4 regions of the Proteus sp. CA142267 genome follow, and region 1 is predicted to be linked to each of the others. Evidence: predicted binding sites of a transcription regulator. Region 1 holds the regulator's gene; each other region holds the start of a gene.

The links. Region 1 encodes Fur, which represses iron uptake genes when iron is present. Its sites were predicted from a motif close to ATAATAATGAGAACNACTATCAA; they were not measured.
Region 2: the regulator Fur is predicted to act here: its motif matches at 3,196-3,218, upstream of C0T34_RS01560 (siderophore-interacting protein).
Region 3: the regulator Fur is predicted to act here: its motif matches at 2,777-2,799, upstream of C0T34_RS15710 (TonB-dependent siderophore receptor).
Region 4: the regulator Fur is predicted to act here: its motif matches at 3,758-3,780, upstream of C0T34_RS00340 (TonB-dependent siderophore receptor).

The regions. Positions count from the first base shown of each region.
Region 1 covers NZ_QPMG01000002.1:72,540-78,992, reverse strand. Annotated here, with positions in the region: gene pgm (phosphoglucomutase (alpha-D-glucose-1,6-bisphosphate-dependent)) at 1-971, opposite strand, end outside; gene seqA (replication initiation negative regulator SeqA) at 1,046-1,597, opposite strand; gene ybfF (esterase) at 2,058-2,840, shown strand; gene ybfE (LexA regulated protein) at 3,053-3,361, shown strand; gene fldA (flavodoxin FldA) at 3,635-4,162, shown strand; gene fur (ferric iron uptake transcriptional regulator) at 4,353-4,799, shown strand; gene C0T34_RS06095 (DUF817 domain-containing protein) at 4,879-5,718, opposite strand; gene C0T34_RS06090 (OprD family outer membrane porin) at 6,268-6,453, opposite strand, start outside.
Region 2 covers NZ_QPMG01000001.1:330,099-336,551, reverse strand. Annotated here, with positions in the region: gene C0T34_RS01575 (fimbria/pilus outer membrane usher protein) at 1-394, shown strand, start outside; gene C0T34_RS01570 (fimbrial protein) at 406-1,485, shown strand; gene C0T34_RS01565 (molecular chaperone) at 1,498-2,205, shown strand; gene C0T34_RS01560 (siderophore-interacting protein) at 2,294-3,139, opposite strand; gene C0T34_RS01555 (DUF805 domain-containing protein) at 3,534-3,917, opposite strand; gene C0T34_RS01545 (DUF2474 domain-containing protein) at 4,587-4,748, opposite strand; gene cydB (cytochrome d ubiquinol oxidase subunit II) at 4,729-5,736, opposite strand; gene C0T34_RS01535 (cytochrome ubiquinol oxidase subunit I) at 5,726-6,453, opposite strand, start outside.
Region 3 covers NZ_QPMG01000011.1:36,848-43,300, forward strand. Annotated here, with positions in the region: gene frsA (esterase FrsA) at 1-101, opposite strand, end outside; gene gpt (xanthine phosphoribosyltransferase) at 305-766, opposite strand; gene pepD (beta-Ala-His dipeptidase) at 1,119-2,576, shown strand; gene C0T34_RS15710 (TonB-dependent siderophore receptor) at 2,873-5,035, shown strand; gene dinB (DNA polymerase IV) at 5,113-6,168, opposite strand; gene C0T34_RS15720 (glycerophosphodiester phosphodiesterase family protein) at 6,402-6,453, shown strand, end outside.
Region 4 covers NZ_QPMG01000001.1:65,356-71,808, reverse strand. Annotated here, with positions in the region: gene C0T34_RS00350 (iron-siderophore ABC transporter substrate-binding protein) at 1-812, opposite strand, end outside; gene C0T34_RS00345 (ABC transporter ATP-binding protein) at 803-1,585, opposite strand; gene C0T34_RS00340 (TonB-dependent siderophore receptor) at 1,660-3,744, opposite strand; gene C0T34_RS00335 (ABC-F family ATPase) at 4,035-5,633, opposite strand; gene C0T34_RS00330 (NAD(P)H-binding protein) at 5,894-6,453, opposite strand, start outside.

The sequences.
Region 1 (6,453 bases):
TAGTGGTTAGGATTCATTAAACCAGAAGGAGTCACAATACCATGACGATCGTAATCAGGATCGTTAGCAAAAGCTAAATCGAATTTATCACGCAGTTGTAATAGACCTTCCATTGCCCAAGGTGATGAACAGTCCATACGAATAACGCCATCATGATCCAATGTCATAAAACGGAAGGTCTGATCAACTTGATCGTTAACTAATTCAAGATCAAGGCCATAATACTCACCGATGCATTTCCAGTATTCGATACCAGAGCCACCTAATGGATCAACACCCAATTTTAAGCCAGCTTTCTTAATTGCTTCCATATCGACAACGTCACCTAACGCTTTGACATAAGGCATAATTAAGTCTTGAGCTTGAATATAACCACTTGCTAATGCTTCATCATAAGAAAGACGTTTGATGCCTGCTAAATTGTTTTCAAGCAGTTCATTGGCACGTTTCTCAATAACTGAAGTTAAATCTGTATCAGCAGGACCACCATTTGATGGATTATATTTAATACCACCATCTTCAGGCGGATTGTGAGATGGAGTGATCACGACACCATCAGCAATATCTTGATGTGCTTCGTTGTATGTCAAAATAGAAAAAGAGACCGCCGGTGTTGGTGTATAGCCATTATTTTCTTGAATAATCACTTTAACTTTATTGGCAGCTAGTACTTCTAAAACAGAAATAAATGCAGGCTCTGACAGTCCATGAGTATCTTTACCCACGTAACATGGCCCTGTTACTCCATTTTTAGCACGTACTTCAGCAATAGCTTGTGCAATTGCCAAAATATGTGCTTCATTGAAGCTATGGCGATTTGCACTTCCGCGATGACCAGATGTACCAAATTTCACACGATGAGCGTTATTGCTAGCTTGTGGTTTAAGTGAATAATATTGAGACGTTAATTGCGCCACATTAATCAGATCACTTTGACGAGTATGCTGCCCTGCTCTTGGATGAATTGCCACAAATCTTCTCCTATTTGACATCACAATCACGCTTTAAACAAAAGCCTTTGTAATGCATCAATTAACAATAGTGGTTAGATAGTTCCACACACCTTATCAATCTCATTTGCAGGAAATTGCATATCCTGCATGATGCTTTGTACCATCGTTCTCTTACGCTCTGTATTCGAGTTAGTGATAACCCAAAACGGCGTGCCTGAAATATGGCGCGGTTTTGTATGACGTCCACTATCGAGTAGTGTTTGTTCATCACCAGCAAAATAGATACGTGTTCGTCCATGTACTGTTTCAGCAGATTGAGTAAAAGTAGCGCTATCTAGGCTATATAACGTAGAAAGGATCTGTAAAAAGCGATCAACTGATTTTGTTTTTTCTGCATAACTGTCAGATAACAGCAATTCTCGCATTTCACGGATCGGATTTTTTGCTGGTGTAATCGATTTAGGTTCAGCTTCCTGTTTAATAACAGATGCTTGTACTGACTCTGTGACAACGACTGGTTGTGCGGGCTGTTTGGCATCGAGCTTCAGTAGACGCCTTAAAATATCTGAAGCGCTTTCACCGATATGTCTAGTTTCGCTAGCAATATAGCGGTAAAGTTCGTCATCAATTTCTATCTTTTTCATTGCTACCCAGTACTGTTTTCAAAAAAAAGTAATTAGGATTATAAGATATAATCTTTAAAAACAAAATAGGTAAATTTCAATAACTTAAAGAGGATCTATTCAAGATCCTACCGTTTTAAAGGCTAAGCTCGGTATTTATCCTATTGTTTATCTCGGTATCATCTTCTATTCTTTGAACTTATTCGCACAAAGTCAGCTTTAAATTCCGCTATATCACACCACTCCAGCCTCCAAATAATATAAAATTCTAATTATTTATTTTTGAGCAATGTCAAGATTTCAACTTTTTAAATAAATTTAGAATATATATCTAGATAATAATGATTTTATGGTTTTTTATAAATTTATCTTATCAATTATTTCTGAACTTTATCACTCTTTCATATTATTACGATAAGTTGGCTTAGCCACCTTGTGCATGTCATCATAGAAGAAAATCGCAATTATTTTGGTCATTAATATGAAACTCAATACATTATTAAATTATCAATTACACCAACCTGAAACGACACCTGCATCCAATTTACCTATCGTCTTGATCCACGGACTTTTTGGTGATTTGAATAATTTAGGCGTTTTAGGTCGCGCACTTCGCCAAGATAATACCGTGATACAAATTGATGTGCGTAATCATGGGCATTCTCCTCATAGTGAAAGTATGAATTATCAAGATATGGCGCAAGATGTGCTCACATTACTTGATAGTTTAAATATCTCAAAAGCCATTATTATTGGTCATTCAATGGGAGGCAAAATTGCGATGGCGATGACAGCATTAGCCCCTGAGCGAATCGCCAATATTGTTGTGATTGATATGTCACCTGTTGCTTATAACGTTCGTCGCCATGATAAAATTTTTGCTGCACTTGAAGCCGTAACAAAAGCTCAAGTTACACGCCGTCAAGATGCGGTGGAAATCATGCGTCCTTTTATTGAAGAAGAAGGTGTGATCCAATTTTTACTAAAATCATTCAAAAATGGTGAGTGGCTATTTAATTTACCTGCAATAAAAAATGCCTATTCAGACATTATTGGCTGGCAAGAGGTGCCTGCTTGGCATCATCCTGTATTATTTATTCGAGGCGGTTTATCACCTTATATCTTAGATGAATATCGTGAAAATATAGCTCGCCAATTTCCTCTCGCGACCGCTTTTGTTGTTGCAAACACTGGACATTGGGTTCATTCAGAAAAACCAGATACCGTTATTAAGGCAATTCGCCGCTTTTTAGAGAAATCTTAGTTAATAAACTTAACAACTTAAAATATTGCCACTGAAAAAATGATAATTTAGTAGAATGTATAATTATTATACTTAAAAACAGTATCTGTTGATAAAAAGACCAAATCACAATAGGTTAAAGTCAGGAAGCAGTGGCGAGACATCACTATGTGGGGTATTATTGGGCGTTTCGCAATTTAGTCATTGGTATACGCCCTTTCACAGCAAAATTTATGGCAAAAGAACAAACTGATCGCACCACACTGGATTTGTTCGCAGATGAACGCAGACCTGGGCGACCCAAAACAAACCCGCTTTCTCGGGATGAACAGCTTAGAATTAATAAACGTAATCAATTAAGACGTGACAGAGTTAATGGCTTACGTCGAGTTGAGTTAAAATTAAATGAAGATGCTGTAAATGCTCTCAATGAGTTGGCGACAGAAAGAAACGTCAGTCGTAGTGAGCTTATTGAAGAAATATTACTTGAGCAATTGGCGCAAAATCACGCCTTAAAAATGCATCAAAACAAGAATAGCTAGCAGATAAACCACACAAATTCGACAGAATTAGCCTGCTATTTTCGTCAAAATACATTTTTAGTTTTCTACTATGAAAACACAATGCTTATCTTTCACTAGTAATTGTTCAAACACAGACAAATATACTCTAAATATTTTGAAGTGTAGCTAGGTGACAAGTAAATGAGTCACTAGAAACATGCAAGTAGTATGTAACTTGTGAAAATATACGTAGTCAATAACGCTACAATTTGAAATATAACGAATTTAGAATAAAAGAGGTTATCTCACTTTATGGCAATCATAGGAATATTCTTCGGCAGTGATACTGGCAACACTGAAAATATTGCCAAAATGCTTCAAGAAAGACTGGGCGCTGATAATGCCGAAGTTCATGATATTGCAAAATCCAGTCAAGAAGACATCGAAGCGTTCGATATTCTGTTACTGGGTATTCCTACTTGGTATTATGGTGAAGCACAATGTGATTGGGATGATTTTTTCCCAACACTAGAAGATATTGATTTCAATGGTAAGCTTGTTGCGCTCTTTGGTTGTGGTGACCAAGAGGATTACGCAGAATATTTCTGTGATGCAATGGGGACTATCCGCGATATTATTGAGCCTCGTGGTGCTGTTATCGTAGGTCATTGGCCAACAGAAGGTTATCATTTCGAAGCCTCTAAAGGGCTTGCAGATGATAATCATTTTATCGGTCTTGCCATTGATGAAGACCGCCAACCAGAATTAACCGAAGAGCGTGTTGACGCTTGGGTTGCTCAAATCAAAGAAGAAATGAGCCTAGACGAAATTCTGGGATAAAATAAATACTCAATATTGAGAATGATAATTATTCAATGGTGTGCTAAGATAGTGTGATAGGTAGGGGTGTTTATTTTTAAATATCATGCCTATAATCAATGAGGTTATTTATTCACCCGAGCATTAATGAATAAAACCTATTTGTGAGCACAAAAATTAAATTCACCATTAGCAACAGGATTAAATCCGCATGACCGACAATAATAAAGCGTTAAAAAATGCTGGGTTAAAAGTTACACTTCCTCGCTTAAAGATCTTGGAAGTGCTCCAGGATCCTGAGTGCCATCATGTCAGTGCTGAAGATCTCTACAAAAAACTCATCGATATCGGTGAAGAGATTGGTCTGGCAACAGTGTATCGCGTCTTAAACCAATTTGATGATGCTGGTATTGTTACCCGACATAATTTTGAAGGTGGTAAATCAGTATTTGAATTAACTCAACAACACCATCATGACCATTTAATTTGTCTTGATTGTGGTAAAGTTATCGAGTTTACAGACGATGCAATTGAATTACGCCAAAGAAACATCGCTGAACGTCATGGTATCAAGCTTTCCAATCATAGCCTTTATTTATATGGCCACTGCGCTGAAGGCAATTGTAAAGAAGATAGCCACGCACATGATGAGAAATAATTCATTCTGGATAATCTCTCAGTAAAAAAAAGGAACTGTAAACAGTTCCTTTTTTATTGCCTAAAATCCGAGGATAACTCTACTTAGCCACACTGATACTGTGTTTAATATGTTTTAAATGAACCACAATAGTAAATGTAACAATAACCAATAGTGACCAAGAGCCCCATTTGCCTGCATGTACAGCAGACCAAGCACCAATTTGGTTAGGATATTGCCAAACACCAAAAAATGTACCGAAATTCTCAGCAAGCCAAATAAAGAAACCTATCAGAACAAAAGCAAGTAATAAGGGCATTTTTCGCTCTGTATCATAAGGCGTAAAATAAACCACACTACGGGCATAAAGACCTAAAATAAAGGCAGTTAAATACCAGCGATAATCACCAATAAAGTGATGAGAAAAGAAATTAATATAAATCGCAAGTGCAACTAATGTTGCCAGCCAATAAGGCGGATAATTATCTATTCGGACTTTTAAAAAACGCCATGCTTGAATTAAATAACTTCCTACCGCGGAATACATAAATCCTGTAAATAAAGGAACTTCCCATAATTTCGTGTAAGCAAAATCAGGGTATTTCCATGAACCAATTGCCGCTGATGTTTTAAATAATTCCATCACAAAACCAACAATATGGAAAAAGCAGATCGCTTTTAATTCATCCCATGTTTCTAACTTTCCCCGCACCATCCATAATTGAAAAGCGATAGCGAGAATAAGAAGCACATCATAACGGGGTATCCCAAAGACACCTTTACTTGGCGTTGCAAATAAAATAAAAAAGAAAAACCCGGCAAATAAACAAGAACGCGCCTCTTTTACACCAAAAAAAAGAAATTCAACAATAAATCGTTTTATACCTTTAAAGGGCTTCAATGGTGGTTCTAATAAAAAATCGTCCAATCGCTTTAACATGCTTCTTCCTGAAAACTTGCATTATCAAACAGCATTCAATGCAGAATAATAAATAAGGTGAGATCAAATGAATGGCAAGAAATTTGCCATAGAATAAAAAAACCTACAAGGATGAAAAGGACTAAAAAGAAAGGAATGAAAAATAAAGGTATTTACCCCCCACTACGATACCCACTCTGACTGCCTTTACTTAGGGTAAATACCTTACGCAAATTCTGCGAAATAACTGAAGCACTGGAGATAAACATAACCCACTCACATTTATCTCAGGCGACATGACATGACGACTTTACTTCATTACTTTTACTACATACTGCGATTTTAAAACGACTCTTACTACTTTTTACTTCAACTCTTTTACTTCTACTTTTCTACTTCTTACTACTGCTGACAACTTCACTTTATTAACAAGGCTTATTTATAAAGCTCTTTTTAATTACTGCATCCCTACCTTCCTACTACTTATTTTTACTTATCGTAATCGTATTTAGCTTTTTTAGTTTTATTCAGGATAAAGTGCAATTAATACACTTTATCCTTATGCCAATATTAGAAAATAGTGAATGGCATTATCACATTAAACTTAACATCTTTTTCATCTTGGAAAATATTACCAAAACCACCTTCATAACTAGGAATATCAGAGTGGTTATCATAACGGGTATAGTGAAGTTTAAAGAGAGTGCCTTTAGCGCGACCTTCTTGAACTGTATACATAATATCCGCATTCCATGC
Region 2 (6,453 bases), on a different contig from region 1:
GATAGTATTAGTGCCTAATAGTATCCCATATCGTACAAATAATTATACTTTAACAAATACAGAAATACCTTCAAATGCTGAGCTTGTTGGAAATACAACCCAGGTTACTCCGTATTTAGGCGCAGTTAATTACCTCACATTAACAACGGATAAACGTAAGACATTTATTATTAAAGCATCTTTAGAAAATAATGAAAGTTTACCTTTCGGTACAGAAGTTTTAAATAATAAAAAAGAAAGTATTGGTTATGTCGGACAATCAAGTGTGCTTTATTTAAAAAGTGATGAGTTACCTTCTTCAATCTTTATAAAATTAAATAAAGCTGAAAAAATGGAATGTGTTGTGGAGCATTTAATAAATACGATGGATAAAAATAGTAATATTTGTCGATAAAGGAAAGCGCTATGAAATCACCAGCTTTTATATTTATAATTTTATTAGGTGCGATAAGCCAACAGGCAATTGCTAACTGTAAACCTGAGGACACTATTACGGCACCCAATATTAACTTTGATTTATCTGCAGATTTAAATGCAGCTTCAACAACTGTAACAAAAACGAGTAGAACAATATTTCCGGGTACCTTTAAATGTAATGCAAGAGGGGTATTATTTCCTAATACTGTGGGTATTGCCTCACCTTTTAATGATGGTCGAACGGGAACAATTGGTTTTAATGGTGGGAAGCAGTTTGTCTCTATTACATTAACAGCATTAGAAAAAGATAATGTAACGAATATTTCAGCGGGAACACACCCTGCATCAGATTTAGATACTAATTTCACCTTAAAATTTACGTTATTGAGTAGTAAACCCTCGACCAATTATAAAGAGGTGAGTGGAAGTACAGCGGTTGTTAATCCTGTTATTTTAGCGTCAGATGCATCGAGTGTTGGGTTAGTTCAGTGGTTACTTAATATTGTTATTAAACTTGTGCAATTCTTATTAACGTGGCAATGGCCAGTTGATCAAAATGATATTTTCTTACAACCAATGCTAATTACTTATAATCCTGTAATGACAACCTGTAATTTTTCTAATGCGGGTTTAGTTGTTTCATTGCCATTAATCAGTGTAAAAGATGCAAAAACGGTAGATAAAGCAGGATACACACCTTTTACATTAAATTTTACGTGCCAAGACTTTTTAAGTGGCTCAAAAACGTCTAGAAATATTAAGATGTTTTTATCAAGCCAAAATTTATTGGCGACAGATAAAACTATATTAACTAATACAACAGCGCAAGGTGCAGGGGGGATCGGGTTCCGTGTAGTAAAAAGCGATAATATCAATAGCCCCGTTATTTTTTCTGACAATATTAATTCTCAAGGTAGTGCGACCAGTATTTTCAGTGTTAATCAAGGTGGCAACTTATCCTCTGCATTTTCGATAAATATGGGGGCTTATTACTATCCTTATAATGCTAATTCAGTCACTCAAGGAAAAATAACAAGCACAGCGACATTAGTAATGTCTTATGACTAAAGAGCGTATCTAATGAAAAAAATAATGAATGCTACTTTTATTTTATTTTTTATGCTTATAACATCGACAACAAAAGCGAGTGTAGTACTTGAACGTACACGTCTAATTTTTCCTATGGACAAATTAACACTGTCATTGCAAATTTTTAATCGCAGTGAACAACCAACATTAGTCCAATCTTGGATAGATGATGGTGATATTGCATCAACCCCTGAGACAACAACGGCTCCTTTTATTGTTATCCCTCCCATAATGAAAGTTTCCTCTAATGGAGGAGCACAATTAAAAATACAACAATTAGACAATAAGTTGCCTCAAGATAGAGAGTCTATTTTTTATCTTAATGTGCTTGATATTCCGCCTAAACCTAACAGTGGTGAAAATACAAATACGTTGCAATTAGCATTACAAACTCGTATTAAGCTTTTTTACCGCCCTAAACAACTCGAGTTAACGAGTAACGCTATTTTTAAACAGATTGAGATTACAAAGGAACAGCAGAATTTAGAGATTAGTAATTCTTCAGCTTATTTTTTTACGATTTCCAAAATATATACACAAGAGAATAAAGAGCAATCTTTAATTCAGGCCACAATGATAGCGCCGTTTTCAAAACAAAAAATTGAATATAAAGGGCAAGTTGATACCAATCAAGTCATTACCGTCATCTATATAGATGATGATGGAAATTATCAGCAAGATAAGAAGAATATACATTGATTACATTTTTATAATAAAAAAGGCTGCATATTATTGAAGTATTTAATATGCAGCCTGTACAGCCAACGCTTGATCTTTACTTTATTACTTAGCTTATGTCTTCGTTATCCATAACATGATGACGTTCAGCGTGATAGCCTTCTTCGTCATAACCAAAACGCCAATAAGGAATGGCATAAATCAAACTACGATCGTAACCGTTATCACGGCGAATATGGCGTCTTAATGCACGAATAATTTTGTCTTCACCTGCAATCCAAAATGCCACATCTTCAGCAGGCAATTCCCATGACACAAATTCATTAATTAAGTTCTGAGTTTGTTCTTCTACTGAGCCAATCAACCAGATTATCTCTAAGCCACTAGGGTGTTTAATTTCTTGGCGATGCGTTTCGTCTTCTACTCGTATAACAACTTTTCCTTGAACATTAGGCTGCATGGTTTCAATTAAAGCCATTAAAGCAGGTAATGAACTTGGGTCGGCTGCCATATAGTAATGTGACGCAGGTGCTAATAAAGGATCAGGGCCACCCGGATTAGTGATCCCAATATAGTCGCCTTGCTTAGCATTTAGCGCGAAATGAATAGCAGGGCCTACATCGTCATGTACGGCAAATTCAATATCTAACTCTTTTTGCTCAGGACGAATAGCACGAACACTATAAGTACGTACAATCGATCTTGGTTCGTCTTCAGGCCATTTAGGACCTTTTTCAGAAAAGCCTGGTACAGTAGGTTTAACTTGGCCTTCTAAAGGTAAGAATATTTTTAAATGTGCTCCCGCAGTATCTGCTGGGTAAGTATCTAAATCATCACTCGTAAAGGTGATACAACGCATTCCCGGTGTAACATCAGTAATACGTTTTACTTGAACTAGGCGAGGAGGCGCTGGTTTATAAATATTTTTTTCTTGAGGTGTTTTTTGGTTACTCACGTTTTTTTACCTGACTCATTTAATTGTTTTATTGACGTAGATATTATCATTTTCAATTAATAATGATAGTCATTATCAAAATTAACATTGATTTAGTAAAGGAAAGCGTATTTTTTACTTATATTGTGTGACTAAGTTCAAAATCACAACAAAGAAAAAACTTAAGGATCAATGCAATAAGCATGGTGTAATAACGTGATGTCGTTAATTAGAAACGTTAGAAGTAAGTAAAAATACCAAAGTACAATGCGGGAGGAGATGAGCCAGTGTTATTTTATTTAAAGAAAGGAATGTTTTTAGATATTTGTAATAAAGGTAGGAAAATCAATTAATACAGTGAGTAAACTTAATAGTAGGTGTACCCACTGTATTGTCATATTAATGCAACAATAGATTAAGCTTTAGGGTCTGGGCCGAATCTGTTGTCACCTTTAGTACCTTCAAGGCACATAAAGACAAAAATAATTAATCCACCAACAGCAGGAATAAATGCAAGTAAGAACATCCAACCTGATTTATCTTGGTCGTGGAAGCGACGAATAGTCACTGCAAGGCTAGGGATAATAATAGCTAAAGAGTAAATACCTAAAATGATACCAACAATTGAACCTAATCCACTCATTTCACCCGTATTCATGTCTATTGATGAAATCACAATAGCATATAGGATGGTAATAATAATGGTATTTACTAGAGTAAACATCCAATATTCTTTTCTACGAGCACGGCCTGAAAAGTTAGCGTAATTATTTTTAATGACTTCCAAATACCAATTCATGACTTCATCCTTAATTTAGTAGCAACAATACGTAAGCCTAGTGTAAGTGATCTTTCTTAGCAATTAAGATAATTCTAAATTATCGAAATATGTATTTTGAACACAAATTATCCATTACCCATACTTTTAATAGGGTGGTGGATTCAATTCTTGAATTAATCATCAGGGCATATCTAAATGACTCATTTGACGTGTCGTTATAGAATAATACAGATATGAACCTGCTAGGTGGCGATATCATAATTACTTTGGAAGCCTAATTCAACATTCATTCCAGCTTATTTCTAGAGAAGATAGTTTTTTATAGGATTGTTTATATCTTTATTTATCGAAATAAACACATGAAAAAGATTTTATCTCTTATTATTAATCAAAAATGATGTGTTTAAAGTGATTTTATCAAGGAGTTTGATTTAAATTTAGTTAATTATGGATAAGTGAAAATATTTTCTTTTGTGTTTTATGTTTATAACAAAGCAATTTATATAAAATTAGTTACTAAAAGAGTATTTAATAAGAATAGGTTAAGTTTTAATGACATTAAAGAGTCGTTCACTATCTTAAATAAAGATAAAAGGGCTGAAGATAACTTCAGCCCTTTCTTTACTTCTATTCTATAGCTTACCGTATTCGGTGCTAGTTGATTATATTGCTGTATGTATTTTGCCTTTACTTGACTTTCATTCCGGCTAACGTCATTAAAAAACGAAAGAGGGAAGAAACTGCGAATAAGGCTAAAACACTACAAAACCAAATAGTAATCAACCATCCCCATTTTTTTAATAATGAGGGCTTGGTTTGTATTTGTGGATCAGTGATAACCTTCTTCATAATTTGTTTTTCCTCTGAAAACGTAATAACTCCAGAATGTGTACACGAGAATAATTGGAATAATAAACAGTGCGCCAACTAGCATAAATCCTTGGCTTTCTGGCGGTGCGGACGCTTCTACAAAACTAATTGCAGGTGGAATAATGTTAGGCCAAATACTGATCCCTAATCCTGCAAAACCTAAGAAAATTAAAGCCAGCGCACCAAAGAAAGGCAGGTAATGTCCTTGTTTTTTCACTGAGCGTAAAATTAGCCAAGTGCTATACAACACTAAAAGAGGAACAGGTAAAAAGAAGAACAGGTTTGGTAATGTGAACCAACGTTCAGCAATTGCAGGTTGTGCTAATGGTGTCCATGCACTAACTGCTGCAATGACTGCAAGCATAACAAGTGTAAGCGGTTTAGCGACCTTATATAGACTCTGCTGTAAATGACCTTCGGTTTTCATAATTAGCCAACCACATCCTAATAAGGAATAGGCGATGACTAATCCAAATCCACAAAAGAGTGCAAAAGGGGATAACCAGTCAAAATAACTACCTGCAAAAGCGCGATTAACAACTGGCAAACCTTGAACTACGCTACCAACGACAACGCCTTGCATAAAAGTGGCTAAGATAGATCCAAAGATAAATGATTTATCCCAAAAACCTTTGTGATTGTCATCGGCTTTAAAACGAAATTCAAATGCGACACCACGAAAAATTAAGGCGACAAGCATTAATGTTAGAGGCATTGCTAAAGCATCAAGAATAACCGCGTAAGCTAATGGGAAAGCACCAAATAATGCAGCTCCGCCTAGGACTAACCATGTTTCGTTACCGTCCCACACCGGAGCAACGGTATTCATCATTAAGTCACGATCTTGGTCACTTTTAATAAATGGATAAAGCATACCGATACCAAGATCGAAACCATCCATGACAATATACATTAACGTACTAAATACGATAATGACGAACCAAATGACTGGTAAATCAATTCCCATGATAAACCTCCGGTGTACCTTTACGGATCAGTTTTAACATATAGGCATATCCAACACCGAATACGGAGCTATAAACAATTAAGAAGATCAACAGGCTAATACTCATATGCATTTCACCGTGTGCAGATACGGCATCTCGTGTTTGTTGTATGCCATAAACAACCCAAGGTTGACGTCCTACTTCGGTTGTAAACCAACCGGCAAGAATAGCGATAAGTCCTGAAGGCGCCATTAAGAAAGTTAAGCGTAAGAAAGTTTTAGATTCATAAAGTTTCTTTTTATAGCGTAGCCACGTTCCCCAAACACCGACTAAAATCATTAACATGCCAAGGCCAACCATAATGCGGAAAGACCAGAAGACAATAAGTGAGTTAGGTCTGTCTTCTTTAGGAAACTCTTTTAATGCTGGAACTTGTTTCTCTAAGCTATGGGTTAAGATCATGCTACCAAGATAAGGAATTTCTATCTTATATTTGGTTTCTTCAGCATCCATATCTGGCATACCAAAGAGAATTAACGGTGTTGCTTCTCCTGGTTCATTTTCCCAGTGACCTTCAATAGCGGCAATTTTAGCGGGTTGATGTTTTAAAGTATTTAAACCATGGACATCACCAATGAGTGCTTGAATGGGGGCTAAAATTAAAATCATCCATAAAGACATTGAAAGCATCTTTTTCATGGCGGATGTTTTATGACCTTTGAGTAGGTGCCACGAGG
Region 3 (6,453 bases), on a different contig from region 1:
ATATTCGATTTGGGATGGGTGTACTGAATTAGCGTTGAGGTTTCAGCGTGTTTTGCTCGTGGCTTAAATAAAGTTTCAGAAAGATTCGTATTGTTTGCCATATCACTCTTCAAATCAGTGGATATCGTATAAAAGGGGCTAAAAAGTCTGGCTTTATCATAGCATGAAATTGGCTGGAACAATGTGTATCACGACAAGCAATCGCACGAAGGCATCATTAAGAGGAAGAGAAAAAAAGCTTAAAAACAAAAATCCCCGCCTAAGCGAGGATCTCAATTAAAACAGCAAAACGAATGCTATCAACTTATTTTTGATCGCAAACTGGTGGAATAAAGGCAACCCCCATATCCCAAGGTTGTTCAATCCATGTATTTTGCGGAATATCAACCACAAAATCATCCACTAAAGGACGCCCTTCTGGTTTTGCAAAGATAGTGACGAAATGGGCTTTTGGATACATTTCACGAATAACTTTAGCAGTACCACCAGTATCAACTAAATCGTCAACAACGATAAAGCCTTCACCATCACCTTCTGCTTTTTTTAAGATTTTGAGGTCGCGCTGATGATCGTGGTCATAGCTAGAAATGCAGACTGTATCCACATGACGGATACCTAATTCACGAGCAAGTAATGCAGCAGGGACTAATCCCCCACGGCTGACAGCAATAATGCCTGTCCACTGTTCGACTGGTAATAAACGTTGCGCCAATTGACGGGCATGTATTTGCAACATATCCCACGTTACAACATATTTTTCGCTCATAATATTGTGATCCTAGCTACTTGAATTTCGAGAGAAGCTTTTTTGCGGAAAAAAAGGTTGCGCGAGATTATAGTGATTTGAGCGCCTAAAAACCAGAGAAAACGTGAAAACAGGTGAGATTATCCTTATTTTTTTCTGTAATATCTTTTTATGATTAAAAAACAAACTATATAAAAAATGAATACAAATAGAGATCTAATTTCTTAGATAGAGATGTGAATAGAATGACGCATTCATCAGAAGAAAGTGATATTCTCAACTATATTGGCGTATAACGCTCAGAATAATAAAGCTAGCCCTTAAAAAAGCGGTAGGCTATCAATAACACAGATGCTGTTAGAGGAGATCCATCGTGTCTGAACTATCTACTCTATCCCCACAACCACTATGGGATATTTTTGCAAAAATTTGTTCGATTCCACATCCATCACATCATGAAGAAGCCTTAGCTTCCCATATTCTTTCTTGGGCAAGTGAAAAAGGTCTTTTTGCACAGCGCGATGCAGTTGGCAATATTTTAATTCGTAAACCAGCAACTAAAGGCATGGAAGATCGTAAAGCCGTTGTTTTACAAGCACACTTAGATATGGTGCCACAAAAAAATAACGACACCGTTCACGACTTCACAAAAGATCCGATTCAACCTTACATTGACGGCGAGTGGATCAAAGCTAAAGGCACTACATTAGGTGCAGATAATGGCGTAGGTATGGCATCTGCATTAGCTGTTTTAGCTGATGATACTGTTAAACACGGCCCATTAGAAGTTCTGTTAACCATGACTGAAGAAACAGGCATGGACGGAGCATTTGGTTTACAACCAGGTTGGTTACAAGCTGATATTCTTATCAACACAGACTCTGAAGAAGAAGGTGAAATCTACATGGGTTGTGCGGGTGGTATTGATGTTAAAACCACAGTAAGCCTTTCTTACGATGCAATTCCAGCAGGCCACGTTGTTAAACAACTGGTTCTGAAAGGATTAAATGGTGGTCACTCAGGTGGCGATATCCATTTAGGTTTAGGTAACGCAAATAAATTATTAGCGCGTTTCTTAGCAGGTCATGCAGAAGAATTATCACTGAAATTAATTGATTTTCATGGTGGTACACTGCGTAATGCTATTCCTCGTGAAGCAAACATTGTTTTTGCAATTCCAGCGGATAAAGCAAGCCAACTAGACGCAGTAAAAGCGAAATTTGAAGCTCTGTTAAAAACAGAATTAGCTATTGCTGAAAAAAATCTAAAAGTTGAATTAATTGATACAACAACAGATAAAAAAGTTTTCACAGCAGATTGCCAAGAACGCTTAATTAACCTACTTAATGCTATGCCAAATGGCGTTATTCGTATGAGTGACGACGTTGAAGGTGTTGTTGAAACTTCATTAAACGTAGGTGTTGTTAGCATTGTTGACGATAAAGTAGAAATCCTATGCTTAATTCGTTCTCTGATTGATAGCGGTAAAACCTATGTTGTTAGTATGCTGACAGCATTAGCAAAACTGGCTAAAGCGGATATCGAAACCAAAGGCGGTTACCCAGGTTGGAAACCAGATGCAGACTCTCCTGTTATGCATTTAGTTCGTGACACTTACCAACAACTGTTTGATAAAGTGCCAAACATCATGGTTATCCACGCAGGTCTTGAGTGTGGTCTGTTCAAAAAACCTTACCCAGATATGGATATGGTTTCTATTGGGCCAACAATCCGTGGTGCTCACTCACCAGACGAACGTGTTCACGTTAAAAGCGTCGGTCAATACTGGCAATTATTAACTGCGATTTTAAAAGCGATCCCTGCTAAATAATTTCGCTTTAATATTAATAATGGAACCCGCTTAATTGGCGGGTTTTTTGTGCCTAAAACTATCACCAAGAAATAAATTATCCCCTCAAATTACACGCTATTTCCCTTAAAGATCATAATTTATTCCTTATATAGCCAATTACATAATCACTTATTCCATTATCGAATAAAAAATAAATCTTAATGAATTAAATATATAGAATGCTAATCATTATCATTAGTATTAATGTTTTCGGAGTGATATTTTCATGGCTTCCATATTTAAAGTTAAAAAATAAAAAACTAAAGGGTTCTATTGTGTCTAATAAAAATTACGTTGCTAGCGTCTTTCTCGCCTTACCTCTAAGTTTACTTTCTGTTCAAATTCATGCAGCCGTCAATCAAAACATACCTGAAAAGATAATTGTTACGGCATCTCCATCGCAAGATCCTCAAGCGCCTGTTTCCGGTTTTGTGGCAACAAAAACGTTATCAACAAATAAAACACCGAGTGAAATTGAAAAAACACCACAATCCATTAGTGTGATCACGCGTGATCAAATGGATGCTCAAGATGTCAGTTCAGTTTCTCAAGCATTACGTTATACGCCCGGAGTTTTCACAGAATATCGTGGAAGTTCTAATCGTAATGATGAGGTTTTTATTCGTGGATACAGTTATGCCCCCCGTTTTCTTGACGGCCTAAGTTATGGAATGGGCGCTTCATCATCAACGGGTGCAATTGATCCCTGGTTATTAGAGCGCGTTGAAGTGGTCAGAGGGCCTGCATCCGTTCTTTATGGCCAAGTCAATCCGGGTGGCCTTGTGGCAATGACAAGCAAAAGACCAACTGCATCCCCTATTCGCCATATTCAAGTACGAGCAGGCAATGATAAATTAGCAGAAACCGCTTTTGATTTTTCAGGTACATTAAGTGATGACAATCGAGTGCTTTATCGCCTAAACGGTGTTGCAAAAACACAACACACTCAAATAAAAAACTATAAAGAAGAACGTTTTGCACTTGCTCCAGCTATTACTTTCTTACCTAATGAACAAACTCGCTTAACGCTACTAAGCTTTATTCAGCAAGAGCCTGAAGCTGGATATCGTAATTTTTTACCTGCTTATGGTACGGTTAAAAGCACTCCGGCAGGTACTATTCCCTTTGATTTTGATGTTAACAATCCCGATTACCATAAATCATGGCGTCAACAATATGGTATAGGCTATGAATTTGAACACGAATTTAGTGATTCACTAAAAATTGTACAAAATGCTCGATATAGCCATATTAATCAGAAATATAAATATCTTGTATTTGGCTCTTTAAGAAAAGATAACCCTTATGTTCTTGAACGCCGAGCACAACAAGAGCAACGTGAAACAGATACTTTAGGAATAGATACTCGTTTACAAGCCGACTTTACCACTGCAAAACTTAATCATACTGTGATTGCTGGTATTGATTATCAATGGAGCAAAGATCAAGATAATTTGCTTCGAGCAATAGGGCCAGAGTACGATCTTGACTGGCGTAATCCTAACTATCATTATCCTATCGATATGAGTTTACAAAAACCTGCGACCGATCAGCTACAAAAACGTGATCAAATTGGGTTATATCTACAAGATCAGATCCAATGGAAAAATTGGATCTTACTTGCAGGATTACGCCAAGATTGGGCTCAAGTTCGTACTCATGATTTCTTAGCGAAAAGCTATGATCAGCAAGATGATCATAAACTAACGGGTCGTGCTGGGCTTTTATATGCTTTTGATAATGGTATTTCACCATATATAAGCTATAGCACTTCGTTCGAACCTAATTTACAAACTCGCCGAGCACCAGGAAGTGCCCCTTTTGAGCCTAGCGAAGGTCGTCAATTAGAGGCCGGAATAAAACACCTCACACCAAATGAGCAAACATTGGCAACACTCTCTGTTTATCAATTACAACAACGTAATGTTACCAACTACAATGCTGAAAAAGCGTATTTTGAACCAGTGGGTGAAATTAGAAGCCGTGGTGTTGAAGCACAAATTAATAGCCAATTAACTGAAAACATTTCATTTATCAGCAGTTATTCTTATACCCATACTGAAGTAAGAAAAACCATTATTGCGGGAACACAAGGAAAAGAACTCCCTAGAGTTCCTAAACATATAGCATCACTTTGGGGTCAATATGATGAAACCTCTGGGCTATTTAATGGCGCTAAAGCGGGTGTTGGTGTCAGATATCTGGGTGTATCTCAAGGCGATACCAAAAATACAGTTAGTGTACCTGCAGTGACTCTTTACGATGCGATGATTGGTTATTCATTAGGTGAATTATCACCTTCTTTAAAAGGTGCTGAAATTCAGCTTAATATGAATAATATTGCGAATAAACATTATGTTGCATCTTGTGCTGGTGATACGGCTTGTTTTTATGGCATTGGAAGAACGATGACAGCAACAATGAATTATCGTTGGTAATGCTACATAGATTAACTACATAAATTAACTGTGTTAACCATAGTCTATCTATTGATTGACTATGGTTTTTTTAATTTTTATAACGCTAAAAGAAGTTGTCGCTCTATTTGTGGATCTTGCAAGGTGACATGAAATCCGATTAACCGAACACCTCTACCATTTCGACGCTCATGCCATGCTTGATAGGCAATATTGATTAAATCGGCTTTTTCTAAAATAGGATGAGCATGCTCTTGTGTTGTTAATTGAAAATCATCAAATTTTAATTTAACGCCTTGCCTTGCTATTCTTAGATCCGGTTTAACTTTTGTTAATCGCCTTTCTAATTCGCTATACAATCCATCAAGTAATGCCAAACAATCATCCCAAGAATTAATATCTGAGGCAAAAGTACGTTCAACTCCGACTGATTTCCTGAGTCTATCTGGATTAATTTCACGTTCATCAATACCATGACTGCGTTCCCATAAATTTTGACCAAATTTTCCAAACGCTTTTACTAAAGAAATGACATCGGTGCGACGAATATCAGCACAAGTTTCTAACCCCATTTCTTGCAAACGAGCAAATGTCACCTTACCTACACCCGGTATTTTATTAAGTGGTAATTTTAAAATAAAATCATCGACTTGTTCTGGTGTAATAACAAATTGCCCATTTGGTTTATTCATATCAGAGGCAATTTTTGCAAGAAATTTAATCGGTGCAATACCTGCGGATGCCGTGAGATTTAACTCATCAAAAATTTGCTGGCGAATTTCTTGAGCTATCAGCGTTGCTGAGCCATGACAATGCTTACTGTCAGATACATCAAGGTAAGCTTCATCGAGTGAAAGAGGTTCAATAAGATGAGTATAACGAGAAAAGATTTGGCATATTTTTGCTGATGTTTCTTTATAGAGAGCCATCCTACCGGATAGCACTTTTAAGTGAGGACATAACTTCAACGCTGTTGCCGTTGACATAGCACTACGGACACCAAAACGACGGGCGGGATAATTCGCCGTGCAGATCACACCTCGACTAGAAGCATTGCCTCCAACCGCAATAGGGATCTCTTTTAGTGCTGGATTATCTCGCATTTCAATCGCAGCATAAAAACAATCCATATCAACATGAATAATTTTACGCATACAATCACCTCACCTTGTTTACTGTTTAAATATACAGTAAATGAATATTAACTACAATTTTTATTCGCTCTTATCTCCCTCGATTGAGGTGTATTTCCCATAAAAATCTGAATTAGTCTGTTTATTTATAGAATTGTCACAAAGTGATGATAGATTATTTTTGCTCGTTGATTAATTACATTACTTTTGAATATTGTTTTGTAACTATATATAAAACAAGGAAATAATTTTTCATGATCAAATTATTCATCGCTATTTCTCTCTTTTTTTATTCTGTAATCCTTA
Region 4 (6,453 bases), on a different contig from region 1:
TTCACTGAATGAAAATGTCCATTCTGAACAAATGGCATGGCTTGCCATAACACAGATTTTTGCAGTTTACTTTCATCGGGGAATGGCAACATATAAAGGACATAGCCTTGTTTAACCTGCTGTAATACATTCATTCTTCGCTGATCAATTCCCCAAGGTTGAGGAGATAAAGATATTGCCGATTTCAATCCCAGCTTATTAACTACATATTCAGTTGTTGAGTTTTCTGTGTATAAAAAGACGGATGTTAATGTAGAAAAACGGATCACTTCTACTTCTGGCAACGTAATAAATGACTGTTGTATTTTTTCTTTTAATTGCGCAAAAGTACTCTCCATCTCAGCTAATTTTTGTTGGGCAATCGCTTCTTTTCCCAAAAGGGTAGCGAGGGTATTAAAATGCGCTAAAGCAACCAGAGCTGCATTATCTTGACGAGAAAAATTAGGTAAATACATAACGGGAGCGATAGTTTGTAATACAGGTAATAAATCTTGTTGTGAGCTAGACGCTAAAATAAGATCCGGCTTTAACGATGCTATTTTTTCTAAATTAGGCTCTGCCCGCATACCCACTTCTTCAATAGAATTTGGGGCTATAGGGTGAGCTACCCATTGGTTATACCCAGCAATTTCCGTTGCACCTACGGGAATAACATCCAGCGTTAATATTTGTTCCAGTAAATCCCAATCTAAAACAATAATACGTTGTGGTATTTTGTTGTTATTTGGCGCAGCATTAACAATGGGAGTAATAAATAAAATAGCCAGATAAAAAAACAGTGATTTAACTATTTTTTGTAATATTACACGCATACCACTGCCACCTTATGTTGTTGTGAACCTTGATTATCAGGGTGCTCAATCAGCTTTATTGGTGTTTCATAAAGAGCAGAAAGTCGCTCATCATCAAAAAGTAATGAGGCCTCACCTTCAAACGCAATTTCGCCTTTTTTAAGTGCGATAATATGAGTGGCATAACGCAAGGCGAGGTTAAGATCATGCAAAATAATGATAATACCAACATGCTGAGTCTGGTTTAACTCACTCAACAATTCCATTAGTTGATATTGATGATGTATATCTAGTGCTGATGTTGGTTCATCTAAAATTAAAATAGGTGATTGCTGAGCGAGTAACATTGCAACCCAAGCTCGTTGACGTTCACCACCCGATAAATCATCGGCGAGTGTGTCCGCAAAAGGAAGAACTCCCGCTTTTTCCATTGCTATAGTGATAATTTCATCATCTTTTTTATTCCAACGACCTAATGTTCCACGCCAAGGAAATCGTCCTAAACGCACTAATTCTCTGACAGTTAATCCAGCTGAAGCGGGAAGCTTTTGGGGGAGAAAGGCTATCTGTTTAGCCAGATCGCGGGGCTTATAATGTGAGATATTGCTGTTATTTAGTGTAATAGATCCACTATCTGGAGCTTGCTGACCTGATAATAAACTGACCAAAGTCGATTTACCTGAGCCATTATGACCAAGCACAATGGTTAATCCTAGATCTGAAATACGCAGTGAGGGAATTGATAGAATAGTGCGTCCACCGCGATCCATTTGAATATTTGAGAGTTCAAACATGGTCACTCATTTATAAAATGATATTCCGCCTTTTATTGTATGGTTAACAACAAAAGACGGAATAATAAAGAAAATTACCAACGATATTTAGCATTCAATAAAACAGAGCGAGATTGCCCGTAATAACAGTAATAATCACAACCAGAAAGATATTCTTTATCTAGAATATTGTTGATATTTAACTGTAATTGCAACTGTTTATTGAAATTATAGATTGCAGCCATATCCCATAATGTTGCACTAGGTACGGTTAAATCACTGTTCTTAGGATTATCTTTAGATTTACCTAAATAACGCACACCCGTTCCTAAAGTTAAATCTTGGGTTCCCGTAATTGGAATAGTGTAACTACCCCAAGCAGATGCAGTATGTTTAGGAATTAAACCGGCTTGTTGTTTACCTCTATTTCCAGTGTCATCGGTTTGCATATCGGTATAGGTGTAATTGGTTTTTAATGCTAAACGTTCCGTTAATTGCATTTCACTTGTTACTTCAACACCTCTTGATGTCACTTTACCAGCTTGTGTTGAAACAGAAGTCATTGGATTTGCAACTAGTGCATTCTTCTGTGTGATATCAAACCAAGCAATATTAAAATAACCATCCATAAAATCAGGTGTATATTTTACCCCGGCTTCAATTTGATCACCTTTTAATGGTTTATACAGATCTTTAGTTGCAGGATCGATAGTACTCATCACCTCAAAAGATTCGGAATAACTCACATAAGGAGATAGACCGTTATCTGCTAGGTACATTAATCCTGCATTGAGGCTAAATTCACTATCAGTGCGTGATTTATCCTCATTTTTTGCTTGAGCTTTATTTTCTGTTTTCACCCAATCTTGACGTATACCCGCCATTGCAACCCAGCGGCTATCAAATTTAGTTTGATACTGTGAGTAAAGGCTATATTGAGTTTTATCAATGGTACGATTGATATTATCAGCAGGGTTAAGTGGGGTATATTTGCCGTAAATAGGATTCCACGGATTAATCGTACCAAAGCTGTAATTATCTTGCTCATCACCTTTGGTTTGGTGATACTGCAATTCAGCACCCGCTAATAAGGTATGTTCGAAATTATCCGTATCCCATTCACCAACAACGTTATTATCAAAAGAGATACTTTGGTTTTTACCATCACGGAAAACGATGCCACGACCAAGTTCTGTTGCCGTAATATCTGAATTAGGGAATGCATAGACACTACGCAATAACAGATCGTTATAGCCATAGTTTAGACGTTGAGAAAAACACCAAACATCGTTGATGTTACTTTCTAATAAATAACCTGCTGAAATTTGAGTACGTTTATATTTATCGTATCCCGGTTCACCTAAGTTAGTTGACGGTTTAATTTTACCAAAAGGAGATGAAATTAATGTACCGGCAGCCGGGAAAAAAGGATTAGTCGGTGTACCATCATCATGCAAGTAGGTTGCCATAAAGGTCAGTGATGTATCGTCAGTTAGATTAATCGCAACACTTGGCGCAAGATAAATCCGCTCACTATCAGTGTGAGATAATTCCCCATCTGATTTTTTCATTAAGCCAACAAGACGATAACGCACACGTTTATCATCAGTTGTACTTGAAACATCAAAGCCTAACCCACGCTGATCATTATTTCCGACCTCAAGAAATACTTCATTTTGAGGCTTAAAGCTGGGTTTCTTTTGTACGACGTTAATCGCACCACCGGGTGTCGATTCACCAAATAATACAGCTGATGCACCTTTTACCACTTCAATCTGTTCAAAACCATAAGGCTCAAGTAGCCATGTGTAATAACCATCACGAAAAAGGCGACTGTTATCTAAATAAGTTGCAGCTTCAAACCCTCGCACACGAAGCCAGTCAGTATCGTTATCGGCACCAAAGGGCTGAGAAACAACACCAGAGGTATAACGTAAGGCTTCATCAAGTTTTTGAGGGGCATGTGTTTCGAGATCTTTTTGGGAAATGACAGAAACGGATTTAGGCGTTTCTTGCAAGCTGGTATTTACTTTTAGCGCTTGAGCACTAACGACAAGCTTCTCAACTTGTTCCGTTTTTGCTTTTTCTTCTGCAAAAGCCTGTGTAGTCAAAATAAAAGGAAGGGTGGCAGAGCAGAGTAATGCCACCGGTTTCAATTTAAATGCATAAAAATCAATCACAATAAGTCACCGAATAATAATGATTACTATTAACACTATTATTCATATAATCGATACTAAGGTAAATTAATTTATGCAAAAATGTCTATAAATGATAACTTCTTGGGTTAATTAACTATTTCGTAACGGAAGGTGTTTTTCTTGGTATAACCCTTGAATGCCACCTGCAAAGCAGGTGGTTTTATGTTTAAGACGCTGACGCGACTTAAACTGGCTAAAGCCAAAATAAAAAAGCTCGATAAATAATATCGAGCCTTTTTACTATTTATTACTTTAATTTGGTTATGAAATTAAAGTGTGACACCTTTCTTCGCAAGGAACTCATCGTAAGTTCCTTGGAAATTAGTCACTTTTTCAGGTGTAATTTCAATAATACGGTTTGCTAATGAACTTACGAATTCACGGTCATGAGAAACAAAAATCAAAGTACCTTGATAAAGCTCTAATGCCATATTCAGTGATTCGATAGATTCCATATCCAAGTGGTTGGTTGGTTCATCCATAATCAGAATATTTGGTTTTTGCATCATAAGCTTACCAAATAACATTCTGCCTTTTTCGCCACCCGATAAAACTTGAACTGATTTTTTCAAGTCATCTTGAGAGAACAGTAAACGACCTAATACGCTACGTACAGATTGCTCGTCATCTTCTGGTTTCATCCATAAGCTCATCCAATCAAACACCGTCATATTGACTTCAAAATCAGTTGCATGATCTTGTGCGTAATAACCAATGTTTGAGTTTTCAGACCATTTTAAACGACCAGTATCCGGTGTTAATTCACCAACTAATGTTTTGATCATTGTCGATTTACCCACACCGTTGTTACCTAAAATGGCAACTTTTTCGCCCACTTCAAGCATCATATTGACGTCTTTAAACAGTGGGGCATTATCATCATAGCCTTTGGAGATATTTTCCACTTCAAGCGCATTACGGAATAATTTTTTCTCTTGCTCAAAGCGGATGAATGGGTTTTGGCGGCTAGATGCTTTAACTTCAGCTAATTGAATTTTCTCAATTTGCTTAGCGCGAGAGGTTGCTTGGCGTGATTTAGAAGCATTAGCACTAAAGCGACTTACGAAAGATTGTAACTCACTAATTTGTGCTTTTTTCTTTGCATTATCGGCTAATAAACGTTCACGCGCTTGAGTTGCAGCAAACATATATTCATCATAGTTACCCGGATGAACAGCAAGCGCACCATAGTCTAAGTCAGCCATGTGCGTACATACCATATTTAGGAAGTGACGGTCATGGGAAATAATGATCATGGTACTATTACGTTCATTTAGCGTTTGCTCAAGCCAACGAATGGTATCAATATCCAAGTTGTTCGTCGGTTCATCCAGTAACAAAATATCCGGATCAGCAAACAGAGCTTGTGCAAGTAACACACGTAATTTCCAACCCGGAGCCACTTCACTCATAGGGCCATTATGTTGTTCTAATGGAATACCTACGTTTAGCAATAATTCGCCAGCACGAGACTCAACAGTGTAACCGTCCATTTCACCAAATTTCACTTCAAGATCGGCAACACGTAAACCATCCTCTTCGCTCATTTCAGGTAAGCTATAGATGCGTTCACGCTCTTGCTTCACTTCCCAAAGTTCAGTGTGCCCCATAATCACGGTATCAAGCACAGTAAACTCTTCATAAGCGAACTGGTCTTGTTTTAGTTTACCAAGACGTTCATTAGGATCGAGGAATACGTTGCCACTACTTGGCACTAAATCGCCACCTAAAATTTTCATAAAGGTTGATTTACCGCTACCGTTGGCACCGATTAAACCATAGCGATTTCCGCCACCAAATTTGACAGAAATGTTTTCAAACAGTGGCTTTGAGCCAAACTGCATAGTGATATTATTGCTGATTAACAAGACGAATACTCATTATTAGTGAATGACAAAAGGTAATGGGGCGGCATTATGCCACAAGTTACCCCTATTAAGACAGTAAAGTGACGAATGTCTGTTAAGGAATTTTGGCTGTAAGAGAAAAACTCATCGTATTGTGAGTTATTGCCCATAATAAAAGTAAAAAAAAGAGATAACGCAAATACGTTATCTCTTAATGGTGAGCTTAACTTGAAACGTAATATATTCACCACGCACGCAACGACTTGGTAACCACTTAGTAACTATTTAGAAGGTACTAAACCCGGTTCAACCACAGCATAAACTTGGTCATCTAGAAGCTCAGCCTCAAGAAGCTGAGTCACTAAACGCGCAACATCTCGGCGATTCACTAAACCATGAGTCTCTTCATATTGATAAAGCTGAGCCTTGCCCGTTTCTTCACCATTAAGTAATCCACCCGGTCTTACTATTGCATAATCAAAACGGCTGGTTTGCAACCACACTTCAGCCAATGATTTTTCTCTTACGGCTTGACCAAATGCTGCTTTTGCTCTGTCAGATAAGGCAACCCAACTATCACCACATCCTAAAGATGAAACCATTAACATACGTTGAAAACCCATTTTTTCCGCAATATCAATGACTGTTCGATGAGCCAGATAATCATTTTCACCACCCATTGTGGAAATAATATCTGCTTCTTTTCCTGCTAATGTTAAAACAGCTTCAACAGCTTTAGCATCAATCGCATCACCGATAACGGTTTTTATCCCTTTGTCTTCTAAACGATTAACCGCTTCCTCGGAACGGACTAAAGCCACAATAGGGCGTTGTTGTGTAA